Regions from separate parts of the Glutamicibacter sp. BW78 genome, predicted to be linked through region 1. Evidence: predicted binding sites of a transcription regulator. Region 1 holds the regulator's gene; the other holds the start of a gene.
What was found. The regulator HrcA, encoded in region 1, represses chaperone genes, less so after heat shock. The targets are predictions, from matches to a motif close to TTNGCACTCGNNNNNNNCGAGTGCNAA.
Positions count from the first base shown of each region.

Region 1 (9,415 bases):
CCTGATCACCGGTGTGAAGGACGTCCGGCTGTCAAAGGTCGGCGACACCATCACCTCCTTCGTCAATCCCGCTCCGGAGTCCCTCGGCGGTTACGAGGATCCCAAACCGATGGTCTTCTCCGGGCTGTACCCGATCGACGGATCGGATTACCCGGTCTTGCGCGATGCCCTGGACAAGCTCCTGCTCAACGACGCGGCACTGACCTTCGAACCGGAAACCTCGGTAGCCCTGGGCTTCGGCTTCCGCGTGGGTTTCCTGGGTCTGCTGCACCTGGAAATCACGCGTGAACGCCTGGAAAGCGAGTTCAACCTGGATCTCATTTCCACGGCCCCCAACGTCATCTACGACGTGGTGACCGAGGATAAGTCGGTGGTCACCGTGACCAACCCCAGCGAGTTCCCTGCCGGCAAGATCCAAGAAGTCCGCGAACCGATGGTGGCCGGCACGATCCTGACCCCGAATGAATTCGTCGGCTCGGTCATGGAACTATGCCAATCACGACGCGGCCAGATGCTCGGCATGGATTATCTCTCCGAGGACCGGGTGGAACTGCGGTACTTGCTCCCGCTGGCGGAAATCGTGTTCGATTTCTTCGATTTCCTCAAATCCAAGACGCGCGGCTATGCCTCCTTCGACTGGAAGGCAGAGGGCGAACAGGTCGCCGATCTGGTCAAGGTCGACATCCTGCTCCAGGGTGAGGCGGTGGACGCGTTCAGCGCGATCACCCATAAGGACAAGGCCTACCCCTATGGGGTCATGATGACCCGCAAGCTGCGCGAACTCATTCCGCGCCAGCAGTTCGAGGTCCCCATCCAGGCAGCCATCGGCTCGCGGATCATCGCCCGTGAATCCGTCCGGGCCATCCGCAAGGACGTACTGGCCAAATGCTACGGCGGCGATATCTCGCGTAAGCGCAAACTGCTCGAAAAGCAGAAGGAAGGCAAAAAGCGCATGAAGATGGTCGGCCGTGTCGAGGTCCCGCAGGAAGCCTTCATTGCGGCACTGTCCTCCGAAGGTTCCGCGGATAAGGCCAAGAAGTAGTCTTCATGCCTTCAGCTTTGCCCCTCGGGGATCCGGCGCCGGCCGATGGCCTGCTGCCTGCCAGCACCATCGACGGCGCCACCGAACGCGACTTCTGCATCTATGTGCATATCCCGTTCTGTGCCGTCCGTTGCGGATACTGCGACTTCAACACCTATACGGCTCATGAACTCGGCTCCGGTTCCAGTCAGGACACCTATGCAGCGGCAGCCTCCGCCGAACTCGAGTTCGGCGGAGGCGTGCTGCGTGCCAGCGGGTTGCCCGACCGGAAAGTCTCCACCGTTTTCTTCGGCGGCGGAACCCCGACCCTGTTGCCTGCAGAAGACTTGGCCTCGGTCCTGGAAACGATCCGCGAGACCTGGGGTCTGGTGGACGGCGCCGAAATCACCACGGAAGCGAACCCGGACTCCGTCACCTTCGAATCGCTCAGCACGCTGGCCGACGCCGGTTTCACCCGGGTGTCCTTCGGTATGCAGTCAGCCGTTCCTCACGTGCTGAAGACCTTGGACCGCACGCACCGCCCCGAGGGGGTCGGGCAGGCCGTGGCTTGGGCGCGCGAAGCCGGACTCGCTGTCAGCGTGGACTTGATCTACGGGGTACCGGGGGAGTCTCTGGACGATTGGCGGGCCTCCCTGCTGACGGCGCTGTCCTACGAACCCGACCATATTTCTGCCTACGCCCTCATCATCGAGGCCGGAACCCGGCTGGCCGCCCAGATTCGCCGCGGCGAAGTCGCGGATATCGATGACGACGACCACGCAGATAAGTATCTCCTGGCCGAAGAACTGCTCACCGCCGCAGGGTTCTCCTGGTATGAGGTCAGCAACTGGAGCCGCACCGAGGCGACCCGGTGCCGTCACAACATGGCCTATTGGAAGGGCGCCGACTGGTGGGGTGCCGGACCCGGAGCGCATTCGCATGTGGGCGGTCTACGCTGGTGGAACGTGAAGCATCCTGCGGCCTACCAACAGCGTATCGACGCCGGCACATCCCCTGCCGCTGGACGCGAAACCCCTGATGAGCAGGCTCGCCTGCTCGAACGCACGATGCTGTTGACCCGCATCGTCGACGGTCTACCCGTTTCGGAGCTGCCGTCCTCGGGACGCCAGGCAGTGGCCGGACTCATCGCCGACGGGCTCATTGACGGATCGGCAGCCGTGCGGGGACAGGTCATCCCGACCTTGAATGGTCGCCTGCTCGCCGATTCCATCGTGCGTCGGCTGCTGGACTTCTAGGAGAGATGCTCCCGGACGGGTGCAGGCCCGGGAACAAGGTTCCCGGGCCTGCACGAATATTTCCTGACGCGGACTGCTAGTCGATGAGTCTGAGGTTGAAGGGGTAACGGTACGGCCGACCGCGGTTGACCTCGATGCCGGCGACCACGCCGCTGACGGTGATATAGGTCCACAACGCTACGGCGATGATGGCGAAGACCCCACCGATCACCGGGATGAGCATCAGGATATTGGAGATGAGGGCCAGGACGGTGAGGGGAAGCGTGAAGTTCAGCGCTTCCTTGGACTCCTGCGCGGTGAACGCCCCGCGGTCACGGTAGACGAGGTAGATGATCCCCGAGGGAATGCACCCGAGAATGCCACCAAAGTGGGCGATCGTCGCCCACTGGCGGTCCTCCGAAGGAGTCAGCGGCAGGGGAGCCGACGACGAACCCTCGAAGCGCCGCGCGTCGGCTGAGCCTTCGCTGGGCTTCTTGCCTGATCCGTTCATCACTACGTCTTTCCTCCCGTCCTGCACAGTTTTGCCTAGTTTATCGCCACGTGGTGCACCAAGCACCCCTTCGCGGGGCTTGCGGCGCGCCGAGGCGTCAGTGACGTCCTGTCGTGAGGAAGTCAATCACCTCTTCGACCCGTCCGAGCAGGCTCGGTTCCAGGTCAGCATAGCTGTTCACCTGGCCCAGAAGCCGACGCCAGCCCAGGGCGACATCTGCCTGGCTGGCATGGGCCCACCCCAGGCCCTTGAGAATTCCCGTCTTCCAGTCCGTACCGCGGGGGACGACCGGCCAGGCAGTGATGCCGAGTACTTGGGGCCTGATGGCCTGCCAAACGTCGACGTAAGGGTGTCCGACGATCAGGACGTTGGATGTGGCTCCCGGAACACGCATGGCCTCGGCGGCGATCTTCTCCTCCTTGGTTCCGGAGATCAGATGGTCAACCAGGATCCCGAGTTTGCGGTGGGGGCCTGGGGAGAATTCGGCGATCGCTCCCGCCAGGTCGTCGACACCGTGCAGGGGTTCCACGACGATGCCTTCCACCCTCAGGTCATGACCCCACACTTTTTCGACCAGTTCGGCGTCGTGCTTGCCTTCGACCCAGATCCGACTGGCCAAGGCGGTGCGGGCTTTGAGATTCGACACCTTTACCGAACCCGAGGCGCTCCTACTTCCGCTGGCTCCGGTTCCAGACGCTGTGGCTTGGGGTTCGATGATCTCCACGGGCTCGCCTTCCACCAGGAAACCGAAGCCGGTGGGGAAGGATCTGGTCTTGCCGCGACGATCCTCCAGGACCACCAGTCGCAGGCCGCCGGAACGTTCGATCCGGACGATCTCACCTACCCAGCCTGACTGCACATCTTCGAGCAGTAGGCCCCGTGCGGCGGGGACTCGGCGTAGCTGTCGGGCTTTCGGCGCCGATAGATCCTGGGCTCCCCACTGGTGGATATCCAATTGCTGACACGGCCTTTCCCTGGGTCGGGCAGCCTCGTGGATCGGGCCACCAGCGCCGATGCGCGCGGCCACCATGCTAACAAGTGCTCCTTCGTATTAGACTTAGCACTTAGGCGTGTCGAGTGCTAAGCCACGAGGCCGTCATCAGTCCATCCACCACGAGACCCACAGGAGGATCGAATGTCAGTTCCACGGCGCCTCGAGGTCCTGCGGGCGATCGTCGAGGACTATGTCCATTCCCGGGAACCGGTCGGCTCCAAGGCCCTGGTAGAACGGCACCGTTTGGGGGTATCGGCGGCGACCATTCGCAACGATATGTCGGCGCTGGAAGAAGAGGGCCTCATTATCGCCCCGCATACGTCCTCGGGAAGGATCCCGACCGAGCGGGGCTACCGGTATTTCGTGGACCAGATCGACGCCGTCCGCCCCCTCTCGCCCGCCGAAAGCCGGGCCATCCACCGCATGCTTGAAGGCACCAACGATCTGGACGAAGTCCTGGAACGTACGGTCAGGCTCCTGGCCCAACTCACCAACCAGGTGGCAGTGCTTCAAGTACCGCAGTTTAGCGATGCGACGGTCCGCCACATAGAATTGGTGGGTTTGGGTTCCGGTCAGGTCCTCACGATCCTGATCACCAATACGGGCAAGGTCGACCAACGGGTGGTCCTGGTCCCCCCGGAGACCAGCGATGACTCACTCGCGGACCTGAAGGCCACGTTCTTGGCGGCTACCTCGGGTCAGCGGATGCAAAGCATCGGCGATCTGGCCCTGGCCGCCTGTGAGAAACTGGCTCCTTCCCTGCGCGATTCCGGGAGGATCCTGGCCCAGGCCTTGGCTTCGTTGGGGGATAACTCGGTGATCGAGCGAATGATCATGGCAGGAACCGCCAACCTCGCCCGTTCCACCGGGGATTTTCCGTTGACGATCACCCCGGTGCTCGAAGCCCTCGAGGAACAAGTTGTCCTCTTGCGGTTGTTCTCCGAATTGGAGCAGGACGCCCGGGGCATTGCCGTGCAGATCGGACGGGAGAACCTCTATGGCGGCTTGGCGGAGACCTCGGTCGTAGCCACAGGCTATGGTCCGGGATCCACTGCCAAAATCGGTGTCCTGGGTCCCACCCGGATGGACTACCCCACCAGCATGGCGGCCGTTCGCGCGGTCGCCCGTTATCTTTCCCGTATCCTGGCCGGCTGACGGATCAGGACTCGGGGATACAGCATGTACAGATTGTCGGAAAGGACACAGCACACACTGTGAGCAGCCACTACGAAACCCTCGGCGTCGCGCGCGACGCCTCCGCCGAGGAAATCAAGAAGTCCTATCGGAAGCTCGCCCGCAAGCTTCACCCGGATGTGAACCCGGGCGAGGACGTTTCGGATAAGTTCAAGTCGGTCACCCACGCCTACGAGGTTCTTTCGGACCCGCAGAAGCGGGAGATCTATGATGCGACGGGCAATGAGAACGGCACTGCCGGCGGCGGCGGAGGTGGCGGTGGCGGCTTCGGCGGCTTCGGGGACATCTTCGAACAGTTCTTCGGCGGGGGTGCGGCCCAGGGCCCGGCCTCGCGGACCCAACGCGGCCGCGATGCACTGGTCACCGCGAGCATCGAACTCAAGGATGCCGTCCAAGGCACCGTCTACACCCTGGACATCGAGACGGCGGTGACCTGTGGCGTCTGCCAGGGCACCTGCTGCCAGCCCGGAACCTCACCCGAAACGTGCACCATCTGCCACGGGCAGGGCCAGGTGCAACGTCCGGTCCGTTCATTCCTGGGCAATATGATGACCGTCGAAACCTGCAGTGCCTGCCGCGGCTTCGGCACCACCTTGCCCAGCCCCTGCAACGAGTGCATGGGCCAGGGCCGGGTGCGTGAGCGCGTGTCCAAGCAGTTGAAGATCCCCGCGGGTGTCGCCACCGGCACGCGCATCCACTTGGACAGCCAGGGGGAGGCGGGCCCCGGCGGCGGCCCCTCCGGCGACCTATACGTGGAAATCAACGTCAAACGCCATGCGGTCTTCGAACGTGAAGGCAACGACCTGCATGCCACCTTGCGCATCCCGATGACGGCGGCCGCCCTCGGCACCGATATGAAATTGGAAACCTTCGACGGCGAGCAGGACATCCAGATCGAACCGGGCACCCAGTCTGCCGATACGGTCAAGCTCTCCCAGTTGGGCGTCCCGCGACTGCGCGGTGGCAGCCGCGGCGACCTGATCGTTCACCTGCAGGTGGAGACCCCCACGAAGGTCGACGACGAACAGCGCGAGCTACTCGAGCGTTTGGCCACGCTCCGCGACGAAGAATTCGCCGAAGGCCGCCTGGCCGAACGCGGCGGAGTCTTCTCTCGATTGCGCGATAAATTGGGCCACCGCGCCTGATGAGCAACCAGGCGTTCCTGCTCGACGATGGGCTGCCGGCCTCCGCGGCCCCGGGCGACGCCGTCGTCATCGATGGCCCCGAGGGCCATCATGCGGTGACGGTAAAAAGGGTTCGTCCCGGTGAGCAGATCGATGTGCTCTCCGGGACGGGGACCCGCGCCGTCTGCACGGTACGGGAGACGGCGAAAGCAAGTTTAACCGCCATCATCGACCGGATCGAGCGGGAGGATGAACCTCCTGTCGAGCTGGTCCTGGTCCAGGCCTTGGCCAAGGGGGATCGGGATCTCCAGGCCGTCGAAGCGGCCGTCGAGCTCGGTATTGATGCGATTCAGCCGTGGCAGTCTGATCGCTCGGTGGTCAGATGGGCGGCAGCAAAGGCCGATAAGGGCCGGGCCAAATGGGCGGCGACGGTCAGGGCTGCGGTCAAGCAATCCCGGCGTACCCGACTGCCCGAGGTCGCATCGGTGATGACCACGCAGCAGTTGGCTGCCCGGTTGGCTCAACCAAAGACCCAGGATGGGCCCGAAGTGGCGATCATCCTCCACGAGAGCGCCACGGAACCGCTGTCCGCCGTCGTCCGGAATTTCATGGACGAGGTTGCCGCCGGCGATCCTGCAGCGGGACGCCCACGGATTCTGCTGCTGGTCGGCCCCGAAGGCGGAATCGCCGACGCCGAGATCTCCCGGCTCACCGAAGCGGGGGCCCAGACAGCGGTTTTGGGACGCCACGTCCTCCGAGCTTCGACCGCGGGACCTGCGGCGTTGGTGATCACCCGTCATATTGCCGGGGTTTTGGACCGGTAGAGACCAAACGCCGGATTATTTGACGGTGAACGTCGTGGAGTCCTCGGATTGCCGTGCCGTGGAGTCGTCCTTGCTGCCCCAGACGGCCAGCGTGTAGTCGCCCTTTTCAACGTCGGTGGTCAGGGCGAACGTGTTATCTGCCAAGTCGCCCTCACCCAGCTTCATGGTGCCCGAGTCCACCCGGACTTCCTCTTTGCCCTCGGCACGCATCAGCTCCCACTGCGTTCCACCGGGGAAGGCGACCGAGGTTCCCTGGACCTTGAGCTTGCCGGCAGGGACCTTGGCCCCCTCTTGCGGGTCAATGATCCAAATCGGGGCACGGAACCGTGTATTGCGCCGAATCGGTCCGGTGAGTTCTACATGCCCAAAGGCGTTGAACCCGGAATGGCCGTCCACCAGGATGTTGACGCTGGCGGGTGGATCCTGCCCGATCAAACCAGCAGCAGAGGCCGCGGCGGTCGCGGTGTACACCAATTGTTGGATGGCCCGCTGGGCCAGACCTTCATCGAGCTTGCGGCTAAAAGCATCGGCCGAGAGGTCCACGGTGATGACGTTATTGGCGTCGATCGAGGTGCCGATGCGGGTGGGCTTGCTCCACAGGTTGAAATAGTCGGGGTCATCGGGTTGGTGCTCGGTGAGGTATTTGATCGCGGTGGTGACCGGATCGCCCTGGTCCTCGGCGGCAAGATATTCCCGGTACAGGTAGACGGTCGAATCGCGTTCGCCGAGCCAGTAGATCGGGGACAGGTGCGGGCCGCTGAGGCTTTCCAACGCGGCCGAACTACTGCGCCCGGCCACCGAAGAGGAGACATCCGTTGCCGCCGGCATGCTGGTCGGGGCGCCCTCGGGTGTTCCGACACAGGCGGCGACCGTTCCCAACGAGAGCACCGCAACCAACATCACCATGCGGCCACGCATACGGCGGCTGGCGGGGGCGGCGATCACTGGGGTCCTCTGGTTCGGCGGAAATTTAACGACGGGCAGACACACGTGTGCCGCGGCCGACCATTAATCTTGGCACACGATGTCCTCCCCGGGACCCCGGATCGGGGTCCGGGGGAGGACCGTTGCAAGACCGATATATACACTTGCATGAATAACGGAAGCCTCCTGCGGGCCGGTCACGTAGGATGGAGGCGTGCCGAACGACCGCGAACCCGCGGCCGGAGCGGCTGTCAACCAGCACGAAAACGGGAGGGCAACCCACTAGGATGACCGACGAGGACAACACCACCGCACCGGAGGCGAACCGGGCCACGGTGATCACGTTTTCCAGCAGCGATCAGATGGTCGGTGCGCTCGGCGCAAACGACGAGGTGCTGCGCATCCTGCAGGGGGTCTATCCCTCCGTTCAATTGCATGTGCGCGGTAATGAACTGAGCATTACCGGGGAGGCTGCTGCGGCGGGCCGTGCCGAGCACGTGGTGAGAGAGGCCCGCTCCTTGGCCGCGCGGGGCACCCGGGTCTCGGCCCAACTGGTCGAACAACTGGTGCGCCTGGTCGAATCCGATGGTGCGCTGCGCAGTTCAGGATCCGAAACCTTTGGACTGAACATTCTTTCGGGCCGCGGTAAACGGATTCGGCCCAAAACGGTCAATCAGAAGGCCTATGTTGATGCCATCGACGCCAACACGGTCATCTTCGGCATCGGCCCTGCAGGTACCGGCAAGACGTTCCTGGCCATGGCCAAGGCCGTCCAGGCCCTGCAGGCCAAGGAAGTCAGCCGGATCATCCTCACCCGCCCGGCCGTCGAGGCGGGGGAGAAGCTCGGTTTCCTCCCGGGATCACTGAACGAGAAGATCGACCCGTATCTGCGCCCGCTCTACGATGCACTCCACGACATGATCGATCCCGAATCAATTCCCCGGTTGATCGCCGCCGGCACCATCGAAGTAGCCCCCCTGGCCTATATGCGCGGACGAACCCTCAACGATGCCTTCATCATCCTGGACGAAGCACAGAATACGACGCCGGAACAAATGAAGATGTTCCTCACCCGCCTGGGCTTCGGCTCCCGCATCGTCGTCACCGGTGACGTCACCCAGATCGACTTGCCCGGTGGTTCCAAATCGGGGCTGAAGGTCGTCTCACAGATCCTTGACTCGGTGGAGGACATTGCCTTCTGTCATCTCGACGCCACCGACGTGGTGCGTCACCGGTTGGTGGGCGATATCGTGAGCGCCTATGAGAAATGGTCCGACGGACCTGTTGAAGATGCCGAGTCGGAACGTCGGCGCACCGCAGCGCAGCATCAGGCGGCAGCCCGCGAACGCATCGCGGCCCGCAACCTGCCGGCGGAGACCTCCACCACCGAACAACCCACCGCCGACCACGCCACCGAGCCGGAGTCCTAGAACATGAGTATCGAAGTCAATAACGAATCGGGTGTCGATGCCGACCTGGAGGCCATTGAACGCCTCATCCGGCATATCCTGCAGACGCTGCGGGTCCACCCCGAGGCCGAAGTCTCCGTCATCCTGCTCGACGAGCAAGGCATCGAACGCCTCCATGT
Region 1 is NZ_NRGU01000011.1:81,170-90,584, forward strand. Features, by position in the region: gene lepA (translation elongation factor 4) at 1-1,042, shown strand, start outside; gene hemW (radical SAM family heme chaperone HemW) at 1,048-2,277, shown strand; gene CIK75_RS02245 (DUF4870 domain-containing protein) at 2,354-2,767, opposite strand; gene CIK75_RS02250 (DUF3097 family protein) at 2,865-3,722, opposite strand; gene hrcA (heat-inducible transcriptional repressor HrcA) at 3,903-4,916, shown strand; gene dnaJ (molecular chaperone DnaJ) at 4,976-6,100, shown strand; gene CIK75_RS02265 (16S rRNA (uracil(1498)-N(3))-methyltransferase) at 6,100-6,903, shown strand; gene CIK75_RS02270 (GerMN domain-containing protein) at 6,919-7,848, opposite strand; gene CIK75_RS02275 (PhoH family protein) at 8,115-9,257, shown strand; gene ybeY (rRNA maturation RNase YbeY) at 9,261-9,415, shown strand, end outside.

Region 2 (9,340 bases), on a different contig from region 1:
CCCCTCCTCCGGTATCGGAAGAGGGGTTTTTGCCGCCCGGAACCCCGACGGAACCGGCGGCCCACGGCGGCTGTCGCGCCCTTGAGACGGACTTGGGGATCGGTGCGGCTCTTCTGGAGGGCGAACACTAGCGATCAGCTGGCTGTGAACCAGCTGTCATCCCGGTCGACGCTCTTCGCCTGGCCACTGCCATCGACGACCGCGGTGACCTGCTCCAGCTCGGGAGCATCCATATAAAGGTTGTCAAGGATGGTCACCGAAATGCCCTGCAGATCCTCTTCGACAGTCATCATTCCGGAACCCACTTCATAGGAGGAGGGGAATGACTTGTCGAGGTGGATGACGAGTTCACCCTTCTCGGAAGATTCCCAGGACGTGATCAGTCGGAACGATGAAACCAGGCCTTCGGGCCCCTGGACGCCAAGTTGTTCGAACCATTGATTCATTTTTTCGTCCGCCCAGGCCTGGCCCTTGAGCTGGGATTCGGGACGTGGATCCGCGGCCATCATGGAGTCCCGCATGCTGACAGGCTGGCTCCGTTCCCACTTCCCGCGGGCATAGTCCACTGACAAGGTCCCGTCTTCGGTGACCGCTGTGATGTTCTCCACCGTGGGGAATTCTTCCGCGACGCTCTGCATCATCACACCGGCGATGGAGTCGAGTTCACTTGTTGCCGAGTAGTCGCTGATCCCCTCGGCGTTCCCGGTAATCGAATCATCGACGTGCAGAACGATCTCTCCGGGTTCCGTAGATTCCCAGCGGGTCACCAGGTTGAAAGGCCATATGAAACCTTGGATGCTGCGGGCGCCCTCAAAGTCGAGCCACTGCTGCATGACGGCATCGACCCATTGCTGTCCTGTGCCGGTTGGGTCCTGCGAAGGCATGACCGATGGTGAGGCGCGGGGGACTCCCGAAGCCTTCGTTTCCGTGGCTTGTGGTGCTGATTCGGATATGTCATTGCTGGAAACACTGCAACCGGCGAGTGCGATGGCCACCACGAGCGTGGGCGCCACGAAGTAAAAATGTTTCATCTGTTCCCCCAACAGTTGGATTCATGGCGAGTCTAGGGGGAAGGCACTGACGCTTTGGCACGCTGACGCCACACGCAACGAATCGTTACAACTTGGAAACCCCTAGTCACAGCCATATATCTCGAAAGTTCGAATCGGCTCGGTGCTGTGCTCCCATCCGGGGTTGCGTGCATGCGAAGGGCCGGCCCCACCTGCCGGGGATAACTGAACGGTCCAGTCCGTTTCGGCCCCCTACCGTGGAGGTCGGACTACGCTCCTCGCCGATGTCCAAGCCGCGAGGTTGGAAGAGCCTTGCGGGGACTTGCGGGTTCCGCGTGACGTCATGGGGGTACTTTCCTGAAAAGCCTTCTCATCGGGTTGTCTCCGACGCTAGGGGCCCCGTCGCAGGCTGGAACATCCACTCGGTTGATCCTGCACACGGCCGCTCTTTTGACGTTGGACACATCGGTCGGTCCACGGCTCTTTTGGCCTTGCCTCCGGTTGTAGAGTTGCCTACAGGAAACCCCGTCAGAACAGGAGAGTTCGTGTCCGACCGCGACAAGCCGGAGCCCTCCGAAATCACGGCGCCCACTCAGGATCCGAACCCGAAGGCCGGGGTGATGCCGCGCATTCCGACGTCGGAAATCAAACAGCCGGCAGGGCTCTTCAGCAGATTGGCCAGAAGCGCAAACCGTTCCTCGGAGAACGACGACGAGGCCGCTTCCGAAATCGAAGACACCGCACCGGGCTATCACGACGACTGGGTCAAAACGGAGCCCACTGGGGCGTTGGCGTATACGCCCGAGGCCTCAGACGCCGTCGAACAAGCGCGTCCTCGCACCGACCATGTCCTGCCCAGCGGCAGTGTCGACCTGCCGGGCTCCCCGGATGACCGTTCCAAGACGGAGCCGGTGTGGGATGGCATCACCCCACGGACCGCAGAGGTCCCCATCGCCGCGCCGCCGGCCCCGACGGCCTCACCCGGACCCCCCGAACGGGCCGACGCCACTGCCGCACCAGCCCAAGAAACGAAACAGGCTTCCGAACCATCGGCGACGACGTCCCCCGAGCAGCGGGTCAAGCCCTCGCGGAAGACCCAGCCAGGGTGGCCAGGCCGAACACCGGGCGCCCCCAAAAAGGGGGCAGCCAAGACCGCTGAGTATTCGGGCCCGACACCATCGACCGGTTCCACCCGTAAACCGGCACCGTGGAAGATCCCCGCGGCCCGACGACCCAAGCCGGCTCCGGCGGCACCTCCGACAACTACTTCGGTTCCGATCGACCCCGCCGTCGCGAGAGTATCCAACGTCGTCGCGCCGGAGGCACGCACCGGCCCGTCCGCGAAAGCCTCACCCAAGACCACCCCGCGGCCGGCACCGGCCCCGTTCCATGCCCCGAACCCGTTGCCGAGCGTCGCCCGGGCCGCCGGAAAGGCCACCCCTGCGGCCAAACGTGCGTTCTCGAAGCTGATGCACACCGAATCGCCGCCGACCCAGGCGTTCTCGATCGTGGACCGGCTGGTGGGTAGCCCCTATGCGAACCCGCTGATCCAGCAGCCGGGTGAATTCGACGCCAACGCCCGCCAGACCCTGGAATTTGCCTTGGATATGGCGGAGTCGATGTTCCGTTTCGGCGCCGGTGCCCTGCAGGCGGAAACCAGCGTCATCGCTGTCACCGCATCGTTGGGTCTGAGCAATGTCGACGTGGAGATCACCAACCAGTCGATCCATATCAACTACGCCCCACAAGACCAGAACCCGGTCTCCCTCTTGCGCGTGGTGCGTTCCTGGACCGGCAACTACCGGGGGCTGGCCCTGCTGCACGGTCTGGTCTCAGAGATCATTGCCGGTGGTGTCACCCGCACTCAGGCCACCGATCGATTACGCGAGATCCTCCGACAGCCCAAGCCCTACCCCCGGTGGATGGCCACCATGGGTGGCGGTGGTTTCTGCGCAGCCTTCGTCATGTTCATCGGAGGCAGTTGGTTCGGCGCGCTCGTAGCGCTGATTTCCTTCTGCCTGATTACCGGCATCATGAACGTCGTGGGCAGTTGGAGGGTCCCCGAATTCTTCACCATCGGGCTCGGTTCAGCAGTCACCACGGGCATCGCCATGCTTCTCTGGGCGGTCAACGCGCCGATCTCCCCGGCGGTGGTCGTGGCCGGCGGGATCATGTTGTTGTTGCCCTCGTCGAGATTCGTTTCGGCGGTCCAGGACGCGATTAACGGATTCCCGGTCACCGCAGCTGGCCGTTTCTTCTCATCCCTCCTGATCTACGGGGCCATTATTGCCGGGATCACCGCGGCACTGGTGACCGGGACGTTGCTGGGGATGCGGCGGTTGGACGTGTCCAATATCGACCAGATCTCCTACCCGACGGCGTTCCTGGCGTTCTTGGTCGCGGTCGCGGTGTTCTGCGTATCCATCTTCGAGCAGACAGCGCGCAGTCTGCTGCTGCCCACAGCCGGGGTCGCCCTGACCGGTTATCTGGCACTTTTGCTCGCACAAGCAATTGGGGTGGGGGACCGGATGGCCCCGGCCGTGGCGGCCATCGTTGTCGGTGGAGTCGGTCGCTGGGTGGCCATGAAGATGACCGCCCCGCAGCTCGTGGTCGCCGTCCCGGCAGTGACCTTCCTGCTGCCCGGACTGACGATTTTCCGAGCCATGTATGGCATCACGATCGATGCGGGAGACATGTCCGTGGGGCTGCTCCAAATGTTCAACGCCTTCGCCATCATCGTGGCCATCGCCGGCGGCGTTGTGCTCGGCGATACCGTCGCTCGCCCCTTCACCAAGGGGTGGATCACCCACGAACGGCGACGCATCCGCCGCCGCTAGCGGAGGTGCCGATCAGCCGGACAGCGGAAGCGTGGCTCCGGTATCCGGATGGTCATCGGTGGGTGCAGGTAAGCGCCAATCGACGGGATCCGCGCCCTGACCGGTGAGCAGTTCGTTGGCCCGGGTGAACGGGCGCGAGCCGAAGAAGCCGCGCCGTGCCGACAACGGCGAGGGATGGGCGCTGGTGATCACCGGCGTCGTACCGAGCAGTGGTTCGAAGCCCTGGGCTTGCCGTCCCCACAGGATGGACACCAGCGGGGTCGGGCGTGCCACCAGCGCGGTGATGGCTGCGGTCGTAAATTCCTGCCACCCCAGCTTCCGATGTGAGCCGGTGTCCCCGGCGGCCACCGACAGGATCGGGTTCAACAGCAAGACGCCCTGCTCGGCCCAAGCGCTCAGGTTCCCGGTAGCTGGAAACGGGTAGCCGGTGTCTTGGCAGTATTCGGTGAAGATGTTTTTCAGGCTGCGGGGCAGTGGGGTCACCGACTCATCGACGGCGAAGGCCAGCCCAATCGAGTGCCCGGGTGTCGGGTAGGGGTCCTGACCGAGGATGAGGACCCTGACGTCCGCCAGCGGCAGGTGGAAGGCTCGCAACAGATGTTCGGGGGCCGGTAGCACCTGCTCGCCGGCAGCACGCCGAGCGGAAAGGTCCGTATCGATCTTTTGCAACCGAGGCATCACCGGAGCCAGGGCCTCGGCCCAGTCGGGGGCCATGGGCCAGGGGGTTTGCTCCACAGCTGTCTTCATGAGCCCATTCTGCCCGGCAGAACGCACCAACCGGCAAATGACATCGATGTAATTCGCCACTAGGATGGGTGTGGGCGACTCGCGTCCGGGCCAGGCCCGGCGGCAGGAATCGTCGGAGGAGCGACAGGTCAAGGAGGCAGGCGATGGCAGTACAGGCGGGCGAACTGGAGTTCGAACCCGACGAGGACAGCCCGCTGGACGTCCGCGACCAGCAGATTCTGGCGCTCGAACGTCAATGGTGGAAATACGCCGGTGCCAAGGAACAGGCCATCCGCGAACTTTTCGATCTTTCGGCGGCCAACTACTACCAGCTGCTCAATGCACTGATCGACACGGACGCCGCGCTGGCGCATGATCCGATGCTTGTCAAAAGATTGCGTAGACTTCGATCAACGAGGCATCGTGCCCGCAGTGCGCGCCGGCTGGCGGGCGAGGCGTAGGCCCGATTCCGGCACCATCCGCCGCTGCACCGAAGGAACCAAGGACTGCGATGACGAAGCACCCGAACGACGAGTTCGACAGGGTCCCGGAATTCACCGACCGTAAGGGAATTCACCGGCAAACCATTTCCGGCGCCGCTACCCGCCGGTCACCATTGGGCTGGATCGTCGCCTTCGGCATCTTGGCCCTGGTCGTTGGCCTCTTCAGCTACTTCGTCCTGCCGCAGTTGACCGGCCAGCCGGTCGCCACCCCGGCAAACAGTTCCAGTTCGGCCAGCCAGTCCCCGGCCTCGGCAACGAAGGGTGCAGCGGAAAGTCAGGCGCCGGAGGAATCCGCGGATGATTCCGCAGCCGCTGAATCCTCTGCCGCCGCCGAGTCTGCAGCTGCGGCGAAATCCGAGGCAGCAGCCTCCGAGGCGGCGAAGAAGTCCAAGGCCGCTGCCGCTTCCTCCAGTTCCGCTGCCGCAGCCTCCTCCAGCTCTGCCGCTGCCGCGCCGGATACCTCCACCAAGATCGGCGTCTACAACGGCTCCCGCCGAACGGGCTTGGCCGCCTCCGGCCAGGCCAAGCTCAGCGCCGCGGGCTTTAGCAATCTCAGCGCCGCGAACTGGACCAAACGCGTGAGCAGCTCGATCGTCTACTACAAGTCCGACGAGGATAAAGCCACTGCCGAGAAGGCCGCCGGCGCGATGGGGATCGGCACGGTGTACCAAACCTCGCAGATTCCCGGTCGCATCGCCGTCGTTCTCGGAGCCGATTTCTAGGTCCCCACGGTCCCAGTGGCGCCGTTCGGGTTAAGCCGGACGTGAAGAGTTTCCCGAAAACGGCCCTCATGGCTTGCACTCGAGGGTGGAGAGTGCCAATAATTGATTTAGCACTCAGGTGTTGCGACTGCTAAGCGCGGGGCGGATCCATTTCGTCACAACCTACCGGCAGCGAATACCGCGGGTGAACCCCGGATCAGTTGCAGCGAGGGTGTGGGCGCGGCGTTCAGATAACGCAGCACCCCACCCGTCCGTCGCGGGCGTTTCAACTGGTTCATGAATTCGCAAGACTGTCCCGAAAGGACCACTAGCCACTATGGCCAAGATGATTGCATTTGACGAGGAAGCACGCCGCGGCCTCGAGCGGGGTTTGAACACCCTGGCCGACGCCGTCAAGGTGACCCTCGGCCCGCGCGGGCGCAACGTTGTTCTCGAGAAGAAGTGGGGCGCACCCACCATCACGAACGACGGCGTCTCCATCGCCAAGGAAATCGAGCTGGACGAGCCGTACGAGAAGATCGGTGCCGAGCTGGTCAAGGAGGTCGCCAAGAAGACCGACGACATCGCAGGCGACGGCACCACCACCGCTACCGTGCTGGCCCAGGCACTGGTCAAGGAAGGCCTGCGCAACGTTGCTGCCGGCGCCGACCCGCTCTCGCTGAAGCGCGGGATCCAGAAGGCCGTCGAGGCCGTGACCAGCGAACTGTTCGACTCGGCAGTGGAAATCGAAACCAAGGAGCAGATCGCGGCCACCGCGTCGATCTCCGCTGGTGATTCCCAGATCGGCGAACTCATCGCTGAGGCCCTGGACAAGGTCGGCAAGGAAGGCGTCGTCACGGTCGAGGAGTCCAACACCTTCGGGCTGGACCTCGAACTGACCGAAGGCATGCGCTTCGATAAGGGCTACCTCTCGGCCTACTTCGTCTCCGATGCAGAACGTCAGGAAACGGTCCTCGAGGATCCGTACATCCTGATCGTCAACTCCAAGATCTCCTCCGTCAAGGACATGGTCGCCGTCCTGGAGAAGGTCATGCAGTCCGGCAAGCCGCTGCTGATCATCGCCGAAGACATCGAGGGCGAAGCCCTGGCCACCCTCGTGGTCAACAAGCTCAAGGGCACCTTCAAGTCCGTTGCCGTGAAGGCACCGGGCTTCGGTGACCGTCGCAAGGCCATGCTCGCCGATATCGCCATCCTCACCGGTGGCCAGGTCATCGCCGAGGAAGTCGGACTGAAGCTCGAAACCGCAACGCTCGACCAGTTGGGACAGGCCCGCAAGGTCGTTGTCACCAAGGACGAGACCACCATCGTTGAGGGTGCCGGCGACGCCGAGGAGATCTCGGGCCGGGTCAACCAGATCCGTGCCGAAATCGAAAACTCCGATTCGGATTACGACCGCGAGAAGCTGCAGGAACGTCTGGCCAAGCTGGCCGGTGGCGTTGCAGTGATCAAGGCCGGTGCCGCAACCGAGGTCGAGCTCAACGAGCGCAAGCACCGCATCGAAGACGCCGTGCGTAACGCCAAGGCAGCAGTCGAAGAGGGCATCGTCGCCGGCGGCGGCGTGGCTCTGATTCAGGCTGGCGCGAAGGCCTTCGCGAAGCTGACACTGGAAGGCGACGAGGCCACTGGCGCGAACATCGTCAAGGTTGCCATCGAAGCCCCGCTGAAGCAGATTGCCTTCAACGCCGGCCACGAGCCCGGCGTCGTCGCCGATAAGGTCAAGGGCCTGCCCTCGGGCCACGGCCTGAACGCCGCAACCGGTGTGTACGAGGACCTGCTGGCAGCAGGCGTCAACGACCCGGTGAAGGTCACGCGCTCCGCCCTGGAGAACGCAGCCTCCATCGCCGGTCTGTTCCTCACCACCGAGGCAGTCGTCGCCGATCAGCCCGAGAAGGCTGGCGCCGGGATGCCCGGTGGAGACGACATGGGCGGCATGGGCGGTATGGGCGGCTTCTAGCCTCCCGGGCCCTGTAGCCCCTGCACGACGACGCCGGCGCGGTCACCTCGGAAACGAGGGGCCGCGCCGGCGGCGTTTAAGCCAGGGGAGCGGTTGCTATGCGACCGGCAGTTCTGCCAGCTCGGCGAGGAGGTTGGACCTGGCGGGCCCCTCCCAGAGAAACCGTCCGCTGCTGGTGCCGAAGAGCGGTTCGGTGGCTAGCAGGGAGCGCAGAACGGCTGACCGGCCCCGAGCGAAATCGACGTCAGACACCATGGAGTAGTCGCGGCGCACTGCGGCCACATAACGGCGATAGGCGGGCTCCGGACGGGCGAGGACCTCCAGATCGGCATCGCAGAGCAGCCGGCCGGCGGCGTCATGTTCCGCGGGACGGTGGCTGGTGGTCACCCGCACGAGCCGGGCCACCTCGTCTATCTCGGCGTTCGGGACGCCGGAGGCTGGAAGCAGCTGCTCCGCCAATCGCGCGGATTCCTCCTCGTCCTGACCTGCGACCCCGGCATAGACGGCGTCGTGGAACCAGGCGGCCAGCCAGGGCGCGCGCGGATGGGAGCCGAGAGGCTCTCCTTTCGAACGCAGCAGGTCGAGGGCCCGCAGCACGGCCAGCAGGTGGGCCCGGTCGTGGTAATGCCGGTGAGGCTCTGACCAGCGGGCCATCAGTTCTGCGGCGATGCCCGTGTTCCCGGGGAGCAACCGGTCCCAGGCGTCGGCGAGGACTCCTTCGAGCTTCTCGGGGCGTTGATGGGCGGGGATACGCACGCCGGAGCGGATTAGGCGCCGGGCCAGTTCGGTGGCTGGAACCGGAAGAGCCCCGGCAGCGACAAGGGAGTCGAAACGGCGACGGGGGACGTCATAGTGGTCTCGGTCGAAGGCGCGCCGACTCAGCCCGGCTGTCGCAGCAAAGGCATGGAGCTCTTCCACCGAGACATCGGAAACCAGATGCGAGAAGACCGTACCGTGGGCCGGCCACAGCGGGGGGTCGATGAGGATGGCCATGGACCCAGATTACCGGCGTTCCCAGTCCCGCAGTACTGCCTGTGCGGCGTTCCATCCGGCCATTCCGTGCACGCCTCCGCCCGGCGGGGTGGAGGAGGAGCAGATGTAGAGTCCCGGTGTCCCGGTGTTGTAGGGCCGCAGGGTCGGCGCCGGGCGCAGGACTTGTTGGATCCCCTTGAGCGATCCACCCCCGATGTCTCCTCCCACGAGATTCGGGTTCCACGACTCCAACACCTGCGGCGAGGAATCGACCCGGCCGATAATGCGGTCCTGGAATCCGGGGGCGAACCGTTCGATGTGGGCATCGATCAGGGGCGCCGCATCGGCGGTACACCCGTTGGGGACATGCGCATAGGCCCAGACGACCTGCCGTCCGTCCCGAGTCCGGCTGGGATCGGCATTCGATTGCTGGCAGAGCAAGACAAAAGGGCGGGGCGGCAGACGCCCTCGATGGGTCATCGATTCGGCTTCGGCGATCTCCTCCATCGTTCCACCCACGTGAACGGTTCCGGCATCGGCCGTCCGCGGGTCGGACCAGGGGATGGGGCCATCAAGCAGGTAGTCGACTTTGTAGCCGCCCATACCGTACTTCCAC
Region 2 is NZ_NRGU01000020.1:54,683-64,022, reverse strand. Features, by position in the region: gene CIK75_RS03265 (hypothetical protein) at 135-1,031, opposite strand; gene CIK75_RS03260 (threonine/serine exporter family protein) at 1,556-3,847, shown strand; gene CIK75_RS03255 (uracil-DNA glycosylase) at 3,860-4,594, opposite strand; gene CIK75_RS03250 (DUF3263 domain-containing protein) at 4,738-5,034, shown strand; gene CIK75_RS03245 (LytR C-terminal domain-containing protein) at 5,085-5,798, shown strand; gene groL (chaperonin GroEL) at 6,115-7,752, shown strand; gene CIK75_RS03235 (DUF4031 domain-containing protein) at 7,849-8,745, opposite strand; gene CIK75_RS03230 (NAD(P)/FAD-dependent oxidoreductase) at 8,755-9,340, opposite strand, start outside.
Region 2: groL (chaperonin GroEL) is a predicted target of HrcA. The motif match lies at 5,906-5,932, and genes of this name have one in related genera.